One region of the Caproicibacter fermentans genome, then DNA from elsewhere that is predicted to be linked to it. Evidence: predicted binding sites of a transcription regulator. Region 1 holds the regulator's gene; the other holds the start of a gene.
The links. Region 1 encodes LexA, which represses DNA repair genes until DNA is damaged. Its sites were predicted from a motif close to CNAACANNTGTTNG; they were not measured.
Positions count from the first base shown of each region.

Region 2: the regulator LexA is predicted to act here: its motif matches at 5,533-5,546, upstream of recA (recombinase RecA).

Region 1 covers NZ_CP060286.1:3,498,708-3,508,498, reverse strand. Annotated here, with positions in the region: gene glmM (phosphoglucosamine mutase) at 1-618, opposite strand, end outside; gene ruvB (Holliday junction branch migration DNA helicase RuvB) at 823-1,896, opposite strand; gene ruvA (Holliday junction branch migration protein RuvA) at 1,925-2,536, opposite strand; gene ruvC (crossover junction endodeoxyribonuclease RuvC) at 2,550-3,077, opposite strand; gene pap (polyphosphate:AMP phosphotransferase) at 3,229-4,743, shown strand; gene HCR03_RS17375 (5'-methylthioadenosine/adenosylhomocysteine nucleosidase) at 4,796-5,488, shown strand; gene HCR03_RS17370 (cyclase family protein) at 5,501-6,079, shown strand; gene lexA (transcriptional repressor LexA) at 6,083-6,622, opposite strand; gene HCR03_RS17360 (ferredoxin) at 6,819-7,007, opposite strand; gene HCR03_RS17355 (cupin domain-containing protein) at 7,045-7,386, opposite strand; gene HCR03_RS17350 (M23 family metallopeptidase) at 7,776-8,510, shown strand; gene HCR03_RS17345 (adenine nucleotide alpha hydrolase family protein) at 8,729-9,172, shown strand; gene HCR03_RS17340 (LysM peptidoglycan-binding domain-containing protein) at 9,317-9,791, shown strand, end outside.
Region 2 covers NZ_CP060286.1:2,152,489-2,162,279, forward strand. Annotated here, with positions in the region: gene cysS (cysteine--tRNA ligase) at 1-298, opposite strand, end outside; gene cysE (serine O-acetyltransferase) at 313-987, opposite strand; T-box leader at 1,032-1,238, opposite strand; gene pgsA (CDP-diacylglycerol--glycerol-3-phosphate 3-phosphatidyltransferase) at 1,318-1,920, opposite strand; gene rimO (30S ribosomal protein S12 methylthiotransferase RimO) at 1,933-3,261, opposite strand; gene HCR03_RS10610 (pyridoxamine 5'-phosphate oxidase family protein) at 3,280-3,705, opposite strand; gene HCR03_RS10615 (regulatory protein RecX) at 3,659-4,309, opposite strand; gene recA (recombinase RecA) at 4,306-5,454, opposite strand; gene prmC (peptide chain release factor N(5)-glutamine methyltransferase) at 5,584-6,399, opposite strand; gene HCR03_RS20125 (DUF1385 domain-containing protein) at 6,396-6,839, opposite strand; gene HCR03_RS20130 (DUF1385 domain-containing protein) at 6,793-7,365, opposite strand; gene HCR03_RS10635 (sensor histidine kinase) at 7,393-8,826, opposite strand; gene HCR03_RS10640 (response regulator transcription factor) at 8,874-9,584, opposite strand; gene HCR03_RS10645 (FG-GAP repeat domain-containing protein) at 9,606-9,791, opposite strand, start outside.

The DNA.
Region 1 (9,791 bases):
GTCCGAAAGCATGTGGCATTCGGCCCCAAGCTCGGAAAACAGCAGCTCCGCCGTGCGGCTGGCGGAACCGTTTGCACAGTCGACGGCAATTTTCATGCCGGTCAGCGCGAACGGAACGGTGCTTTTAATATGGTCCACATAGTCGCGCACGGTATTCGGGGCTTCCGACACGCTGCCCACCGCGCCGCCGACCGGGCACGCGGGTTCCTGCGCGTGATCCAGAACGATCGCCTCGATCTGTTCCTCCAGCGCGTCGGGCAGCTTGTAGCCATCCCCGCTGAAAATCTTGATTCCGTTGAATTCGCAGGGGTTATGGGAGGCCGTCAGCATTACGCCGGCGTCCGCCTTGTATTTACCGACCAGAAACGCCACCGCCGGGGTTGGAACAACGCCCAGCCGCACAACGTTTGCGCCCACGCTGCACAGGCCCGCCGTGATGGCCGCCTCCAGCATATCGGACGACAGCCGCGTATCTTTTCCGATCAATATTTTCGGGTGGCGGTGGGAGCTGTCCGTCAGCACCGTGGCGGCGGCTCTTCCTATGTTCATGGCAAGCTCGCAGGTCAGCTCGCTGTTCGCGACCCCGCGCACGCCATCCGTTCCAAATAATCTTCCCATAAGTACCACTACACTCCTACCTAATTATTTTGGGATATGCCAAATGTATTTTCCAAAACGCCCGGAAGCACCTCATAAATCACTTTATGTATTCGGGCTTCAAACAGATCTTTCCTCTTAAAATATTCTTTCCATTTCTTCATGGTTTTGGGCCCCACCCCGTTCCGTAAGGCGACATCCGCCAGCCGTTTTTCAAGCAGGAATCTAAAACAGCTTCTGCTGGCCGGAATCACCGATTCCGGAAAATTCCAGCCCCAAATGCTCATAGGCCGCCGCGGTCGCGCAGCGTCCGCGCGGCGTGCGATTCAAAAAACCGATCTGCATCAGATACGGCTCATAGATATCTTCAATCGTCACGGCTTCCTCCCCGATGGCCGCCGCGAGGGTTTCCAGCCCCACCGGGCCGCCCTTGTAAAACTGAATCAGCGCCCGGAGCATCCGCCTGTCGTTCGCGTCCAGGCCGATCGAATCGATTTCCAGCCGGTCCAGCCCGATCCGGGCGGATTCCCGCGTAATGGTTCCCCCCGTAATCACCTGAGCGAAATCGCGCACCCGCTTTAACAGCCGGTTCGCGATGCGGGGCGTCCCGCGCGACCGCGAGGCGATTTCCAGCGCGCCGTCCGCCTCGATCGGGATTTCCAGAATTCTGGCGCTCCGGGTGACAATCCGCGCAAGCTCCTGCGCCGTGTACAGTTCCAGCCGAAGAACAACGCCGAACCGGTCGCGCAGCGGGGCGCTGAGCTGCCCGGCGCGGGTCGTCGCGCCGACCAGCGTGAATTTCGGCAGCGGAAGGTGGTAGGACGCCGCCATCTGTCCTTTTCCCGTAATAATATCCAGCGCGAAATCCTCCATCGCCGGATAAAGAATCTCCTCCACGCTGCGGGAAAGCCGGTGGACTTCGTCGATGAACAGAACGTCGCCCGGATTCAGGTTCGTCAGGATCGCCGCGAGATCCCCCGGTTTTTCAATCGCCGGGCCGGACGTAATGCGCAGATTGACGCCGAGTTCATTGGCCACAATTCCGGCCAGCGTCGTTTTTCCAAGGCCGGGCGGGCCGTAAAGGAGAACATGGTCAAGGCTCTCCTTTCTCTGTTTCGCGGCTTCAATAAACACAGAGAGATTTTCCTTGACCTTTTCCTGACCGATATATTCCCCCAGCGTTCTGGGGCGCAGGGGATTTTCGACCTCCGCGTCCTCCGGCGCGTAGTCCGGTGCGACGACCCGGTTTTCAAAATCGTATTCGTTTCCGTTATTCTGCTCGTTATCCATCTGTTCCATTCTTCAGCCCCTTCCATCGGCCTCCCCGTCAGCCGCCCAGCTTTCCGGTGTCGATCGTGCGCAGCGAGCGACGGATCAGCTCCTCCACCGGCAGGGCGCTGTCAAACTGCGCGACCAGAGCGGCCGCGTCCGACGGCGAGTACCCCAGCACGGAAAGCGCCTCGACCGCCGCGGCGGCATGGGAGGAAGCCGATATAACGCCCGCTGCCGGTACCGCCGCGCTTGCGGGCGCGCCGAGATCGCGGACACGGTCCCTGAGCTCCAGGCAGATGCGCTGCGCCAGCTTTGGCCCGACGCCGCTCGCGCGGGTCAGCGTTTTGCTGTCGCCTGTGGCAACAGCCGCCGCGACCTGCTCCGGCGTCAGCTCCGACAGAATGGCAAGGCCGACCTTCGGCCCCACTCCGGAGACGCCCGTCAGCATTTTATAACAGCTCAGCTCCGTCTGGGTTGAAAAGCCAAACAGATCAAGCGCGTCCTCCCGTACATTCAGCACGGTGAACAGCTTCGCCTGTTCGCCGATCTGCGGCAGAGTCCGCTGTGTATTCATCGAAGTAAAGCATTTAAACCCCACACCTCCGCATTCAATCACGGCAAGTCCCGGCTCCATATGGCACAGGGTTCCTTTCACACTGTAAATCATGGTTCCTCCGTTATCATCGGTTCCCGCTCCGAAGCTGGAGCCTTTCCGAAAGCATCGCCCGTTTCGTCACCGATCCGGCTGCCTGGCCGTGGCAGACCGCCATTGCGAGCGCGTCCGCGGTATCGTCCGGTTTCGGCACCTCTTTCAGGCACAGAAGGCGGCGGGTCATTTCCATCACCTGCGGTTTTTTCGCCTGCCCGTACCCGGTGACCGACAGTTTGACCTGAAGCGGGGTATATTCAAAGACGCGCGCGCCGGACTGCTGTGCCGCCAGGAGAATTACTCCCCTCGCTTCCGCAACACCGATCGCCGTTTTCTGGTTGTTCTGAAAATACAGCTTTTCGATCGACACCGCCTCCGGCTTCCATTTTGCCATCACGGCGCGCAGACCGTTATAAATCGCTTCCAGCCGCAGACAGAAATCTTCGCCGGCACGGGTTTCGATGGAGCCGTGCTCCAGCGGAATAAATTTTCCGCCCTGCGACCGAATCAGGCCGTACCCCACAATCGCATAGCCGGGGTCGATCCCCAGAATAATCATCGCGCCGCTCCTTCCCGGAAAATATTCGTTTTATTATATCACAAATGCGGTGCCTAGGGAATACCGCGGGTTGAATTTGAACCGATGTACTTCTTTCCTTTTAAAAACGTCCTTTTGCGCGTATAATAGATGAAAAAGGACGGTGCGCGCCATGCTTGAAAAAATCGATTTGAAAAAAAATATTACAAAAGAAGAGTTCAAGTCCGCCTCCAAAAAGCTGCGGGAGCAGCTCTCCTCTCTTCAGCAGCAAGTGCTGAAACAAAAACTGCCCGTCATCATTCTCTTCGAAGGATGGGGCGCTTCCGGGAAAGGCGAACTGATCTCCGACCTGATCCTCAACCTTGATCCGCGCTGGTGCAAGGTTCACTCCGTCACGCGCCCGACGGAATTGGAACGGCGCAAGCCCGTGCTGTGGCGGTACTGGAATTTCGTACCGAAAGCCGGAAATTTTTCCGTTTTGGACCGCAGCTGGTATCTGGACGTTACCACCGCGCGGCTGGAAGAAGACGTGAGCGCCAAGGAACTGACCCGCCGCCTGAACAGCATCAACACGTTTGAGCGCGAGCTGACCGACGCGGGCTACCTCATCATAAAATTCTTCGTTCACATCAGCAAAAAAGAGCAGAAAGAGCGCTTTGAAAAGCTGGCGAAAGACCGCAATACACAGTGGCGCGTGACAGAGCAGGACTGGAAGCGGAACCGGCAGTACGAAAAATACTGCGAATCGTTTGAGGAAGCAATCGGCTACACAAACACCACCGCGGCGCCTTGGCATCTGATTTCCGGAACCGACCGCAGGGCCGCCGCTCTGGACGTAATCAGCGCGGTCATCGCACGGGTCACGGAAGCTTTAAACCAAGAGCATCAGGCCCGGCTGCCGGCACAGGAGCTCATTCAGCCCGGAGCCTACCCCTTTCTGCCGATGCCCAAGCTTTCCGAAGTTCCGCTTAACCGGACCATGGACCGGGACGAATACCAGAAAAAGCTGGAAGAGGAACAGAAACAGCTGCGGGAGCTGCACAGCGAGCTGTACCTGAAAAAGATCCCCGTCATTCTCGCGTTTGAGGGCTGGGATGCCGCCGGCAAGGGCGGCACCATCCGCCGCGTTGCCAAAGCGCTGGACCCGCGCGGCTATCAGGTGGTTCCAATCGCCTCGCCGACCCCGGACGAAAAAGCCCGGCAGTACCTGTGGCGTTTTTGGAAAAACCTTCCCCGCGACGGGCATATCGCCATCTTTGACCGAACATGGTACGGCCGCGTTCTGGTGGAGCGCGTGGAAAACTTCTGCACGGAAGCAGAGTGGAGCCGTGCCTACCGCGAAATCAACGAATTTGAGCGGGAGCTTGCGGACTGGGGCGCCGTGATTCTGAAATTCTGGCTTCAAATTGATCAGGAAGAGCAGCTTCGCCGCTTTCAGTCCCGGCAGAACAACCCGGAAAAAAGCTGGAAAATCACCGATGAGGACTGGCGCAACCGAAGCAAATGGGATCAATACGAAGCCTGTGTGAACGACATGCTGAAATACACTTCCACCCGGTACGCGCCTTGGCATATCATCGAATCACAGGACAAAAAATTCGGGCGGATTCAAACCCTTGAGCTGATTACCGACGCGATTCTTGACAAATGCGGAGAAAAGCATCCCCACGGGAAAAAAGAGGATTGATTTTCCCGCGGAAAAAACGTATGATCAAAGAAATATCAGGAGGTGTTTCGAAATGATTGGAATCATCGGCGCAATGGACGTTGAGGTACAGGATCTGATCGGCCTGATGCCGGAACGGGTTTCGGAAACCGTCAGCGGAATCATTTACCACAGGGGGGCCGTTGAGGGAATCGAATGCGTGGTCGCCCGCTGCGGGATTGGAAAAGTCGCCGCCGCAGTCTGTGCCCAAACCATGATTCTGCGTTACCATCCGGCGGCGCTGCTGAACGTCGGGGTAGCCGGCGGAACCGGCGCGGGGGTAAAAATCGGCGACATTGTCATTTCCAGCTCACTGGTCCAGCACGATATGGATACGAGCGCTCTCGGGGATGAAAAAGGATTTTTAAGCGGACCGAATATCATTCATATCCCCGCTTCCCGCCGTCTGGCGGATCAGGCTGTCGCCGCTTCGAAATCCGTGTATCAACCGGAAAAAATACATACGGGCGTCATCGCCACGGGCGATCAGTTCATCGGCGATTCCGAACGGCTCGGCCGAATCGCGGATGAATTCGGCGCCTCCGCGTGTGAGATGGAGGGCGGAAGCATCGCGCAGGTCTGTTACCTGAACGGAACCGAATTTGTTGTCATCAGGGCGATTTCGGATAACGCGAACGAACAGGCCGCGGTCGATTTCACGGAATTCGCCGGCCGCTCCGCGCGTGAACTGACCGAGCTGGTCAAAAACCTTCTTCCCCGGATTTAAGGGGGGATTGCAATGGAATTGATCGACGTTACCAGAGAGCTGTTTTCCTCGCAGCCCTATCCGGGCGACCCGGTGCCGCGCCGGGATATCGTCCGCCGCATGGACCTCGGCGACGCCTGCAACCTTTCCGGATTTTACGCCTGCTGCCACAGCGCAACCCATCTGGACGCGCCGCTTCATTTCATCCCGGACGGGGATTCCGTTGATCAAATAGATCTTTCCCTCTGCATCGGTCCCTGCACGGTCATTGCCGCCGAGGGAATTCTGACCGGCGCGGACATTGACCGTCTCGCGCCGCCGCAGGGCGGCAGACTGCTGCTGAAAGGCGGCGGAGAGGCGTATTTAACGCAAAGCGCGGCGTTCGCGCTCGCGCAGTCCGGCATTGTTCTGATCGGAACGGACGCGCAGAGCATCGGCGCGCCGAACGATGAAGAAGCCCCCCACAAAGAGCTGTTGGGCGCCGGTATTCCGATTCTGGAAGGGCTGAATCTTACCCTTGCGGAACCGGGCGGCTACCGGCTCATCGCGTTCCCGCTTCTGATGTCGGGAGCGGAGGCTTCCCCCGTGCGCGCCGTTTTGATCCGGGACTGAGGTCTACCGGTAAAACCGGTAGACCGCGACGACCTTTCCCAGAATCTGCGCGTCCCGGGAATAGATCGGTTCAAACGCCGGGTTTTCCGGCTGCAGCCTGACGCGGTCCTTTTCGCGGAACAGGCGCTTGACCGTCGCTTCGTCCCCGATCAGCGCAACGACGATTTCCCCGTCGAGCGCCGAGCCGGTTTTCTGCGCGACAACGATGTCGCCGCTTAAAATTCCGGCGTTCTTCATGCTTTCCCCCTTGACGTTCAGCGCGAAGTATTCCTCGTCTCCGACGCGTCTTGCGGGCGAAAACGGAAGATATCCCTCGATTTCCTCCACTGCGAGAATCGGATTGCCCGCAGCCACCTGCCCCAGAATCGGAACCTGGACCGTGGTCTGCTCCCCGGCCAGGTGAATGGCGCGGTTCAGACCGCGGTCGCGTGTGATCAGCCCCTTTTCCTCCAGCGCCCTTAAATGCGCGTGAACACTGGAAGTGGATTTCAGCCCTGTGGCGCGGCAGATTTCCCGAACGGTCGGCGGCAGTCCGTTTTCCATTCTGCCTTTTAAGTAATCGTAGACTTTTTGTTGGCTTTTTGTCAGCACCCCGAATCACCTTCCCTGATTGATAGCATTATTATACCATAACAGTCGGAAAATGAAAACAAATGTTTGCAATAATTCCAGGTGAAAAACTCATCCCAAAAAGAGGCAAAAATCAGAGGGCAGCCGGTTTCGGCTGCCCTCTGAGCATTTATTCCACGGTGATGACTGATACGGGACAGCCTTCCTGCGCTTCGACCGCTTTCTCCTGCGCATCTTTCGGAACGTCTTCCTGATAAACCTCGGCTACCCCGTCGTCCCCCATGCGGAAAACTTCAGGACAGGTCTGCGGGCAAAGCCCGCAGGAGATACAACCGCTTCTGTCAAGACTGGCTTTCATAACATACTCCTTTTCAATTTATTTTTGTGATATTAAGCTACCGCGGGAATACGACGACAAGAAGCATCTTAAAACGGCTCTCCGAGGCAACGGCATGCGGAATCCCCGCGGGCATTATTATGGTTTTCCCCGAATCGAGATGTATTTTCTTCTCTCCGATCGTAATCAGCGCCGTCCCCTCCAGAATCATGACCATTGCATCCCCGCCGGAGCTGTGTGAGCTGATCTCTTCATTTTGGTCAAACGCGAACAGCGTAATGCTCACCGCCTGATTCTGCGCGAGGGTCCGGCTGACGACCTGACCGTCCTGATACTCAACAAGTTTGGTCAGATCCAGTTCTTTTTCAAAATCTATATTCTTTAAATAGTGACTGTTCATGATTTCTTCCTCCGTTACAACACCATTATCCCCAGTTCGCCGGAATCAATTCGTTCCTTTCCTAGAGCGATACAGCCGCTCCCTTCTCCCTCGTACAGCCCCCGTGAATTCTTTTGGAAAAAATTCATAAGGTATTCACAACTCATTCACAACTTTTTTGTGCATGGACGATATAATAAAAGCGTAATCAGGGAGTTGGAGCCGCACCGCTCTTTGATTCATGTTCTACCCTCCTCAATATACCCCTCAAGCTAATGAAATCGGACCCGGTCGGAAACGACCGGGTCCCTTTCCTTTTGAAAATAATCCTCAAAAAAAATATTGCCTCCGCCTGCCTTTTCCGTATAGCGAACCGTTTATGTGGTCAAAATACTTGCGGAGGTGGCAGAATGAATTTACACATACAAAAAAATGGCGGAAAAGGATCTTCAAAAGGTTTTTATATTGCGCTTGGGGTCTGCCTGATTGCCGTTGGAGTGGCAGCCTGGACGACTTATGACAGCGTGGTGAACTACGCGGCGCCTGATGACAAATCGCAGAGCGAAACCGTTCAAAGCACGGCGCCCGCCAACAATACGGTCAGCGGGGTGTACGCGGAACCGGAATCCTCTTCCCGGACCGAAGCGTCGTCTTCCAAGGCTTCATCCAGTTCCGAGACCGTTGCGTCCAAACCCGAGTCTAAACCGGAAGCGTCTGTTTCAAAGCCGGTGAAGGCAGCTGCAGCCGAGGTGACGCGCTACTCCTATCCCGTTGGAAAAACGGTCGTTCAAAAATTCAGCACGGACCCGGTCTACTGCAAAACCACTCTTGACTGGCGCGCGCATACCGGAATCGACCTGAGCGCCAAACAGGGTGAAACTGTCAAGGCGATTGCGAACGGGACGGTTACCAAAGCCTATCAGGATGACAAATACGGAAACACGGTCATTATTACGCACGGCAACGTTGAAGCCTGGTACTGCGGTCTGGACCAGATGAAAGTGAAAGCCGGAGACACCGTTGAATCCGGGCAGGAAATCGGAACGGTCGGCAAGGTTCCGATTGAGCAGGAGGAAGAATCCCATCTGCACTTTGTCACCAAGGTAAACGGAGAATATGTCGATCCCCTCACTCTGCTGAAGTAATGGCAAACCGGCATCCACACGGATGCCGGCATTTTTTTGCAAATGATTTGAATCGAAAGTCAATTTATGCTATAATGTGCGTGTAAGTGAATTCAAACAAAAATCACCATAAAATTTGTTCACAATATGTTCAAATTTTATGCAGAATCTGTTCTCATAAACAGTAACAATTCTGATATAATGGTATTGTGAATGCTGCTAAATAAGGAGGCAGAAATTTGAAAAAAGGCAAGGCAACCGTCCTTGTTTGCGTAACCGGCCAGCGCGACTGCGACCGTTTGATCCGCGCGGGAAAAAAAATCTCCGACAGTCGGTTCATCCCTCTGCAGGTGCTGTGTGTTCAGCCGACTTCTTCCGGGTTTGACGCGGACTGTGAAGAGCTGGAGTACCTTCGCCAAACCGCAAAGAATGCGGATGCCGAAATGTCCGTCTATTTTCATGACGATGCGCCGCTGATGGCTGTCGGATATGCGAAAAGTGTTCATGCGACACACATCGTTACCGGGATGGCGGAAGCACCTGTAAACGGATTTGTGGAAATCATACATAAACTGTTGCCGAAGATCCCGATTTCCATGGTTGCAAAGGATGGAACGGTTTATAACATTTGCCCCGTCGCGAAAAATGACCGCAAAGCAAAAAAACTGATTCTTCAGAATTAACGGAGTATTAATAAATGGAATCGCCGCGCCCAGGACAAGAGCGCGGCGGTTTTTTTCGCATTTTTTTGCAAAAACAGTGTTTCTTCCATCGGCCCGTTCATATAGATAAAGAAAAGCCAAAATGCTCAAAAAGGTGGAATCGGAATGGTAATTTACAGGGTAAGGCCGGGGGATAACATCTATCGATTATCCCGGCTCTACGGCATACCCGAGCAGCAGATTATGGAAGACAATCAGATCCGCGACCCGCAGCAGCTTGTGGTCGGTCAGGCTCTGGTTCTGATGACGGACAGTGTAAAGCACACGGTCGGATCCGGCCAGTCACTCTATTCCATCGCCGCGTTGTACGGAATTTCGGTCGATCAGCTGCTGGAAGCCAATCCGCAGATCACAGACCCCTCGCGTATTCAGGCCGGTCAGGTTCTGACCATTCCGGTCACCTCGCAAAAGCTCGGGTCCATATTGGTCAACGGTTACGTTTATCCGTCTGTGAACCGGAACACGCTCAACCGCACGCTGCCCTATCTCAGCTTTGTCAGCATCTTCAGCTATATGGCGGGGGCCGACGGCGCTCTTGCTCCGATTGAGGACGAAGCGGTGATCACGGCGGCCCGTGCGC
Region 2 (9,791 bases), 1.3 Mb from region 1:
CCGCGTCCGTCCGGTATTCCTCGATGTACTGCTGCGACACCGTGAGATAATCGGTTTTTTCCTCGTTCGCCTTCCGGATAATCTTGTCGTCGATGTCGGTGAAATTCTGCACAAAGGTTACTTTCATCCCCCGGTACTCCAGGTACCGGCGGAGCACGTCGAACACGCAGATCGGTCTCGCGTTCCCGATGTGGATATAATTATACACGGTCGGGCCGCAGGCGTAGATTTTTGCCTCTCCGGGCTCAATTGGAACAAATTCCTCTTTCCGCCTTGTCAGCGTGTTGTAAATTTTCATTTGATTGTCCTCCTTTATGAGCTTTTCGCCGCTCTTTTTCCGTCCTGATGCGAGACGGTTTTTTCCATCATGTCAAGCTGTGAATGGATCTTTCGAAGTTCCACCCCCATGTAGCAGAGCTGCTGGGAGACCGGGTCGCCGATGTGGATCTGATCCAGATTGGCCGGGCGCACTCCGTCCAGGCGAACGATGCGCGCCGGCACGCCGACCGCCGTGGCGTTCGCCGGGACTTCTTCCAGAACGACCGCCCCCGCCGCCACGCGCGCGTTGTCGCCCACATGGAAGGGACCGAGGATCTTCGCTCCGGCGCCGACCAGCACGTTGCTGCCCAGCGTCGGGTGGCGCTTGCCGTGGTCTTTGCCGGTTCCGCCAAGCGTAACGCCCTGATACAGGGTGCAGTAGTCGCCGATTTCAGAAGTTTCTCCGATCACCACGCCCATGCCGTGATCGATAAAAAGCCCTTTGCCGATTTTTGCGCCCGGGTGAATTTCAATCCCCGTTTTATGCCGCGACCTCTGGGAAAGATACCGGGCGATGAATTTGTGATTGCGCTCATAAAACCAGTGGGCGATTCGATAGGAACGGACCGCCTTGAACCCGGAATAGAGGAAAAACACCTCCAGCCGGGAACGCGCGGCGGGGTCGCGGTCGATGATGGAATCAAGGTCTGCCTTGAGACTGGAAAACATAAAAACCTCCTGTGGAAAAAAGCCGCCTCCGTCCCCAAACAGGGGACGGAGGCGGCGTCTGCCGCGGTTCCACTCCGCTTTATTTCTCATGAATGCCGGTAACGGGGCTGCCCGTGCGGGGATACTGAAAGTTCCCCCCGCATGCTCGCGGACGCATTTCGTTCCTCCGCATGGCAAAAAGCGCTTTCAGCCGATGACGCTTTCTCTCTTTTGCAGCCTGAGGAATTACTTCTTCCGGTCGTCGCATGTTCCGTTTGTTTCATAATAGCCGGAATCGATCCCGGCGTTACACAGTATAGTACAAAAAAAGCATTCTGTAAACACCCTGCTTTATTTTGTGGTGTCAATCAGCTGAATATTCTGCATCAAATAGATCATTCCGGAAACCACCGCGAAAACGGCGGAAATCAATACCAAAAAACTGCCGAGCCACGTCAGGATGAAGGCGCCGTCCGAACCGAAAACGGTGAACTCCGGCAGAATTCCGTCGCGGACCAGCTCCAGAAGAAACTGGAACAACAGCACCGCCGTGATCGCCACGACCTGGCTGACCGTTTTCGCCTTTCCCCACTTGTTCGCCGCAAGGACGCGTCCGTTTTCGGCGGCGATCAGACGGATCCCCGTTACCATGAATTCCCGCGCAAGGATAATAACGACTACCCAGGAATCCGCCAGGCCGAACTGCACAAAGCAAACCAGTGCGGACAAAACCAGAATTTTATCCGCGAGCGGGTCCATAAACTTGCCAAAATCGGTGATCTGATTCGTTTTCCTTGCGATTTTGCCGTCCAGCCGGTCGGTGTAGGAAGCCGCGGCAAACAAAATCAACGCCCAGAAATAATGCAGGCCGATGTAATCCTGGGCCAGAAGCGCGACGAGGAAAAACGGAACGATGCAAATTCTCGCGATGGTCAGCTTATTGGGCAGATTCAAGACAACTCCCCCTTACTCCACGGCGCGCCCGGCCGGGTCGCCGTCGATGCAGTCGGTGATTTTTACGTCGGCAAACCGGCCCGGCTCCGGCTTACGGCGCGCCGAAAACCAGACTCTTCCGTCGATGTCCGGCGCGTCCGCCGTGCCGCGCCCGTAACAAAGGCCCGCTTCCCGGTCAAAGCCCTCCGTCAGCACCCGAAGGGTTTTCCCGACCAGAGCTTCCGCCTGCTCCTGCATAATATTCATCTGGAGCTCCATGACAAGCTCCGCGCGGCGGCGCTTGACTTCCTCTTCCAGCTGGCCCGGCAGCTCCGCCGCCGCGGTGCCTTCCTCCTGCGAGTAGGCAAAGCACCCGAGCCGTTCAAACCGGATTTCGCGGACAAACCCGCAAAGCTCCTCAAAATCCTCTTCCGTTTCGCCGGGGAACCCGGCGATCAGGGTCGACCGCAGAATGATTCCGGGAACCGCGCCCCGGATTTTGCGCATCAGCGCGGTCAGGGAGGCGCGGTCGCCGACCCGGCGCATTGCTTTCAGAATTCTGCCGCTGCAGTGCTGGAGCGGTAAATCAAGGTATTTTACGATTTTTTCTTCCGATGCCATCGTCTGAAGCAACTCGTCGGTGATGGAATCCGGGTAAGCGTACAGAACACGGATCCATTCCGGCCCGTCGATCCGGCAAAGGCGGCGCAGAAGCTCCGGCAGCATCAGCTTGTGATACAGGTCGTACCCGTAACGGGACGTGTCCTGCGCAATCAGGATCAGCTCTTTTGCCCCGCCGGCGGCGAGCGATCGAGCTTCCTGCTCAATTTCCTCCATTGCGCGGGAACGGTACGGGCCGCGGATCGCCGGAATCGCGCAGTAGGAGCAGCGATTGTCGCACCCCTCCGCGATTTTCAGGTAAGCCGAGTATCGCGGGGTCAGCAGACTGCGCTCTCCGCACAGAGGCAGCTTTGTCTTTTCCGGGAACAGCTCTGTTTTGTCCCCTTCAAGCGCCTTTTGAACGACCTGGGCAATATTGCTGTTCGCCCCGATGCCCGCGACCCCGTCAACCTCCGGCAGCTCGCGGAGAATCTGCTCCCGGTAGCGTTCCGCCAGGCAGCCGGTCACAACGATCGCCCTGACTTGCCCTTCGGCCTTTTTCTTCGCAAGCTCCAAAATTTCACCGATGGATTCCTGCTTCGCCGCGTCGATAAATCCGCAGGTATTTACGATCGCGACATCCGCTTCCGCCGCGTCCTTTTTCAGTTCATAGCCCGCTTTCAGCAAAATCGCGAGCATCAGCTCCGCGTCCACCTGATTTTTGGGGCATCCAAGGTTCACAAGTCCTACCGAATATGCCATATCTTCTCCTGATTTTGTTCAGACGATAAAATCCTCCGAATGAAAATTACTATAATATCTGCCAGCCATCGCCGTGAATTTCAGCACGCAGTAGTCGGGGTCCGCGACGCCCTCCGGATAGTATCTGTCATCGCCTTCCTGCCAGATCATCGCCTTGGACTCCGCATCCTCCAAAACCTGCATGGTGCCTTTGAGCATCACGCCGCGAAAAAAACGCTTGTCGCAGAAATAAATGCAGGCCTTGGGATTTTCACGGTATTGCGCCGCACGAAGCGACGATGTGTTGGTCGTAAAATAAAACGCCCGGATTCCCTCGCGTTTTCTGGGGGAGAACATCGCCTTCACGTTCGGAAAGCCGTCCGCGTCGGCGGAACCGACGTACGCCGTTTTCTGTTTGTCAATCAGATTGCCGATCGTCTTCTCCGCATCCCGCAAAGCTGTCATCCTCTTCCTCAAATTTTCTGAGCCCGCTTTTGATGTCATCCCACCGGTAACCTAACCTTTGCAGCGCCGCCACAACGCGGCGCCGCCCCTTTTCGTCGCCCAGAAGGCGGGCGTATTTCTTTTGGAGAAGCCTTTGGACGGCTTCGACCGGGTCCGGCTCGCTTTCTTCCACAATGCGCTCCGCCAGATCGCGTTCGATCCCCCGTTTCGCCAGCTCCCATTTTACACGGGAAGCGGAGCAGCCCTTGCGTCCGAACAGTTCCGCTGCAAGGTTCCGGGCATACTCCTCATCATTGACCATCCCGAGTTCAACCAGACGCGAGGCGGCCCGCTCGGCCGCCTCGCGCGAAACGGTTCGGGCAATTTTGTCTGCAAGCTCCTTTTGGGAGTGGGCGCGGTGTTCCAGAAGATAAAGGGCCTTTTCCTGCGCGCGCCGCGCGTCGCTTTTCTGAATCAGCTCGTGCAGCCGCTCATCCGACAGTTCCGCGCCCGGTTTCAGCCCGGAGAGGACAAAGGTCTCCGTATCCACGCTGACGGCGTATTCCCCGTCGACAAAGAGGGCCGTCAGGCCCTTTCTGCGGGGTTCCGCCGCAGAGAGCATCATTCGTCGTCCGCCTCAATGTCAATATCGGAATTGGCGCCCGCTTTCCCGTTTCCGGCGTCCTCTTCCTTGACGGCGGTTTCCACGGGATGAATTTTCGATCCGGGCGTCGGCTTATTAAACAGCTCCGTCATATGCTGCCGAATCTGTTTCTCCAGTTCTTCCGCCGTATCCGGATGTTCCGCAAAAAAGTTTTTCGCGTTTTCGCGCCCCTGCCCGATTCTGATGTCCTGATAGGAAAACCACGCGCCGCTTTTCTGCACAAGGTCAAGCTGAACGCCGAGGTCCAGCAGCTCTCCGTCGTGCGAAATCCCCTGTCCGTACATCACGTCGAACTCCGCGGAGCGGAACGGCGGCGCAATCTTGTTCTTGACCACCTTCGCCCTCGTATGCGAACCGATCATTTCCGTTCCGTTTTTCAAGGTTTCGACCTTGCGGATATCGATTCTGACGGAAGCGTAGAATTTCAGCGCTCTGCCGCCCGGGGTCACCTCGGGGTTGCCGTACATCACGCCGACTTTCTCGCGCAGCTGATTGATAAAGATCGCCACGCAGTTTGATTTGGAAATCGCGCCCGCCAGCTTGCGAAGGGCCTGGGACATCAGGCGGGCCTGCAGGCCGACGTGGCTGTCGCCCATTTCGCCCTCGATTTCCACCCGCGGTACCAGCGCCGCCACCGAATCCACCACGATAACGTCGATCGCGCCGGAGCGCACCAAAGCCTCCGTGATTTCCAGCGCCTGCTCGCCGGTGTCCGGCTGAGAGACCAGCAGGGAATCCACATCCACGCCGAGCGCGCGCGCGTAAACCGGGTCCAGTGCGTGTTCCACGTCGATGAACGCGGCGTTTCCGCCGTTTTTCTGCCCCTGCGCGATGCAGTGCAGCGCCAGCGTGGTTTTGCCGGAGCTTTCCGGCCCATAGATTTCTATGATCCTGCCGCGCGGCAGGCCGCCGATTCCAAGCGCCAGGTCAAGCCCGAGCGAGCCGGTCGGAATCGCCTCGACATGCATGGCCTCGTTCTGTCCCAGGCGCATGACCGCCCCTTTGCCGTACTGCTTTTCGATCTGCGCCAGCGCCGTTTCCAGCGCCTTCTTTTTATCGGTTCCCTTGCCGACCAGCTTTTCCGGCATCTTTTTTCCCGCCGCCATACTGAATTCCTCCCGTCAGGCTCTTTCATTTCTTCCAATTCATTATAATCGATCGTCCGGGGAAAAGCAAGGACTTTACGAACAAATGTTTATCTCGCTTTTCTTGCGGAAACGACCCGGTCAATGTTGTTAAAATCCTTGTAAAAGCGGATTTCGGAGAGACCGGCCTCCGCAAAGAGGGCGGCAACCCCGCCGTGCCTGATCCTCTCCGCACTCCACGCACAGAACGCCGCCCAGCCTTAGCCGGGGCGCCCAGATTTTCGCGATCGCGCGGTAGAAGTCAAGGCCGTCCTCACCGCCGTCCAGCGCTTCGCGCGGTTCCCGCCGGACCTCCGGCTGAAGGCCGGGCAGCTCCTCCGCACGGACATAGGGCGGGTTGGAAACGATGCAGTCCAGGTCCCGGAACCGCTCCGCGGAAGCGGGATTCAAAACATCGAGGCGAACGGCCCGAATATTCGAAAGCCCTTGCCGCTCCAGATTGAGGTTCAAATAATGAAACGCGGGCTCCAGCCATTCCGCCGCGCCGACCTTCGCGCCGGGGAATCGCGCCGCGAGCGTGAGCGCCACCGCCCCCGTGCCGGAGCACAGATCAAGAATTTCCGGTTCGGAGGAGTCCTCAAGCAGTTCCGCGGCGGTGCCGACCAAAAGTTCCGTCTCCTCACGGGGAATCAGCACGCCCTCCCCAACCAGCAGGTTCCTCCCGCAGAACGGCCACTCCCCCAAAATATACTGAAGCGGCCGCCCGTTGATGCGTTCGCGCAGAAATCCCCGGAGCTGTTCCGTTTTGACGGGGTCGGCCGCCTGAGCCGAGCGGAGAATCCGTTCCTGCCGGTCCAGCCCGAACGCTTTTTGAAACAGGCATCCGGCTTCAAAATCCGGGCCGTCGATCCCCGCGTCGAACAGAGCGCGCCGCCCCTCCCGGTAAACCTCGCCGACCGTGCTCATGAATCGCTTTTCAGCGCGATTTTGTCCTCTCCGTTTTCGGGGATAACTTCCTTCATCGCGGCAATCGCGGCTTCCATCATTGAGTCGTCCGGCTCCTTGGTCGTGATGCGCTGTACCCAGAGCCCGGGCGCCGCGATGATCCTCGTCAGCATGTTTTCGTTTCTGCCGCAGTAACGGATCAGTTCATACCCGATGCCCATGACCAGCGGAATGCACAGGATTTTGACCGCTGTGCGGAGCAGCGGATTGGAAAACGGGATGAACAGGCCGATGAAAATGCCGACCAGCAGCATCAGCACCAGAAAGCTTGTGCCGCAGCGCGGGTGGAACCGGCGGTGCCGCCGCACATTTTCCACGGTGAGCTCCTCGCCGCTTTCATAGCAGAAAATCGTTTTATGCTCCGCTCCGTGGTACTGGAACAGGCGGCGGATGTCCTTCATCTGCGAAATCGCCGTCATGTACGCGAGAAGGATCACCATTCTCATCAACCCCTTCCACAGGCGAGCGCCAAACGGCAAAGTCCGGCCCTGCTGCCCCCGGAATCAGGTTGAAAAGCCAGGTGGGCAGAATGTAAAACAGCGCGATAGCCAGCAGGATGCCGAAAACGGTCCCGATGGTCATCACGATATTTGTGATCTGGTCGCCGAACTTGTCGTTCAGCCATTTGTCGAACTTGGATTCCTCCCCCTCTTCCACCTCCTCCATGCCGGAAATTTCGGCGGAGCGGGACAGGGCGCGGTATCCGACCGCAATGGAATCCACAAAGGCGGCCACGCCGCGAAGAAAGGGCAGTTTTAAAAGCGGATGACGGGTGCGCGGATCTTTCGCCGGCAGCTCTTCCAGCGTGATTTCACCGTCCGGCTGACGCACGGCAAGGACCGTTTTTTTCGGGCCTCGCATCATGATTCCCTCGATCAGGGCCTGTCCCCCGATGGATGTAATACACTTGATCTTCTCTCTGGGCATAAACTCCTGGTTTCCTTTCTAAGTAAGTTATGTCTCCTGCAGTTCGTTTTCCAGTTTATCATAGGTGGGAATTCTGATGGTTACCGCCGTGCCGATGTTTTCATGGCTTTCAACTTCAAGGCTGCCGGAATGCAGATTCATAATTTCATCCGCGAGCGCGAGGCCGATGCCCGACCCGCGCACGGTCTGGTTTGCCTTGTAGAATTTCTTTTTCACGTTCGGAAGATGCTCCGCAGGGATTCCGCAGCCGTTGTCGCTGATGACGACGCGGATGAAGCCGTCCTCCTCGTCGGCGGTCACGCTGATGGTGCCGCCCTCGCTGGTATATTTCAGCGCGTTGTCCAGAACATTGACGAACACCTGGCGCAGCCGGTTGATGTCGCCCAGCACGGGGGAAAGCATTTCCGGCTCTTCATACAAAAGGAATTTATGCTCCGACGAAGCTCGCTCACTGAACATATAGACGGCTTCGCCCAGCTCCGCCAGAAGATCGATTTTGTCCATGGTCAGCGTCATACGGCCGCTCTGCATACGGGAAAAATCCAGCAGCTCCTCCACGATTCCGGAAAGGCGCTCCGACTCGCGCACAATGATGCTCATGCCCCGGCTGAACGTCTGCCGGTCGGTGTCCCCTGCCTGAATCGTCTCCGCCCAGCCCTTGATGGCGGTCAGCGGCGTTCGCAGCTCATGGGAAACCGAGGAGATAAAGTCGTTTTTCATCTTTTCGCTCTGGCCCAGTTCGTCCGCCATGTCGTTGATGGTGTCGCAGAGCCTGCCGATCTCATCGTCGTTCGTTTTCCGGATGCGGGCCTTGAAATCGCCCTGCGCGATCAGCCTCGCGGTCGCGCCGATCCGCTTGATCGGAACGATAATCGACCGCATGAAATAATAGCTGGACAGAATGACAAACAGCAGGATCAGCAGGCCCGCGATCATCAGCGCGCCCACCACGATGAAGATCTGCCGGTCCGCATCCTCAAGGGAAACGACATACCGGATGGCCCCGACCGTATTGCCCAGATTACTGCGCATCACGCGGGTAACCGCCATGACCTTTTCCCCGCTGGAAAGGCGGCCCGTCCAGGTACCGTAACCGCCCGAGCTTTTCAGCGCGGCCTCATAATCCGGAATTTCCTGGTCCTCATCCGGCGCGAAGCCGATGGAAGTGCTCAGGATTTTTCCGGAGGAGCTGATGACCATCAGCTCCATGCTTTCCTTGTTCGGAAAATTTTCCACATAGCTGCGCGCCGCGGTGGAAAATTCCGTGGGGGATTCCCTGCCGTAGCTGGAAAACATATTCGTCAGCTCATCGCTCCGGCCGTTCAAGGCGGAGCGGATTCCGTTGTAGACATAACCCTGAATCACCGCGGAAAGGGTTGCGATCAGCGTCACCACGATCAGCAGAATCACCCCAAGGCTGTTTAACAGCCAGCGCTTTGTGATGCTGCTTTTCTGGATCATGCCGGTCCCTCCTTTCTCCGCGGATCAATTCCCGATTGATGGCGGGCTCAGCCCGTCCCTTCCCATTTATACCCAAGCCCCCAAACCGTAATGATATGCCTGGGGTTGGACGGTTCGTCCTCCACCTTCATTCTCAGCCTGCGGATGTTCACGTCCACGATTTTTTCCTCCCCGTAGTACGCGTCGCCCCAGACATGCTTCAAAATGTCCGTGCGGTCCAGCGCGGTGCCTGGATTGCTGAAGAAATACTCCATGATCTGAAACTCCACCTGCGTCAGCTCCACGGGCGTTCCCCGCCGCAGAAGCGTGCGGTTGCGCAGGCTGAGCACAAATTCGCCGGAGCGGATTTCATCGCGCAGGCCGCCGCTGCTCCTTGACTGCTCCAGCGCGACGCGCCGGTAAACCGCGTCCACCCGCGCGACCAGCTCGCTGGGGGAAAAGGGCTTTGTCACATAATCGTCCGCCCCCATCATCAGCCCGCTGACCTTATCCATTTCCTGCGTTTTGGCCGTCAGCATGATAATGCCGATCGAACCGCTCCTGCGGCGGAGCTCCTTGCAGACCGCAAGTCCGTCAAACTGCCCCGGCATCATAATGTCCAGAACCGCAATGTCGATTTCATTCCCTTCCCGATCGTAGATCTGAAGGGCCTCCTCGCCGTTGGCCGCCTCGCGTGTCTCATAACCGGCGCGCTTTAGGTTAATCACGACAAATTCGCGGATCGCCTGCTCGTCTTCCGCCACCAGTATCGTTTTCATTGGGTCTTCCTCCCGACCTAATTAATCTTTTGAAATCACCTGAAACGCTTCCAGGACTTCACTTTTGGTCATGGAAAGCGGGTTGTCCGGCGAAGGCAGGCTTGCCGCGAAAACCGAATTGTCGCTTTCCAACAGTTCAAAATAATTTTTGGTGCCCTCCCCCTGCTCCCACTCCTTGCGCGTGAAGGTCTGAATGGTCAGCAGCGG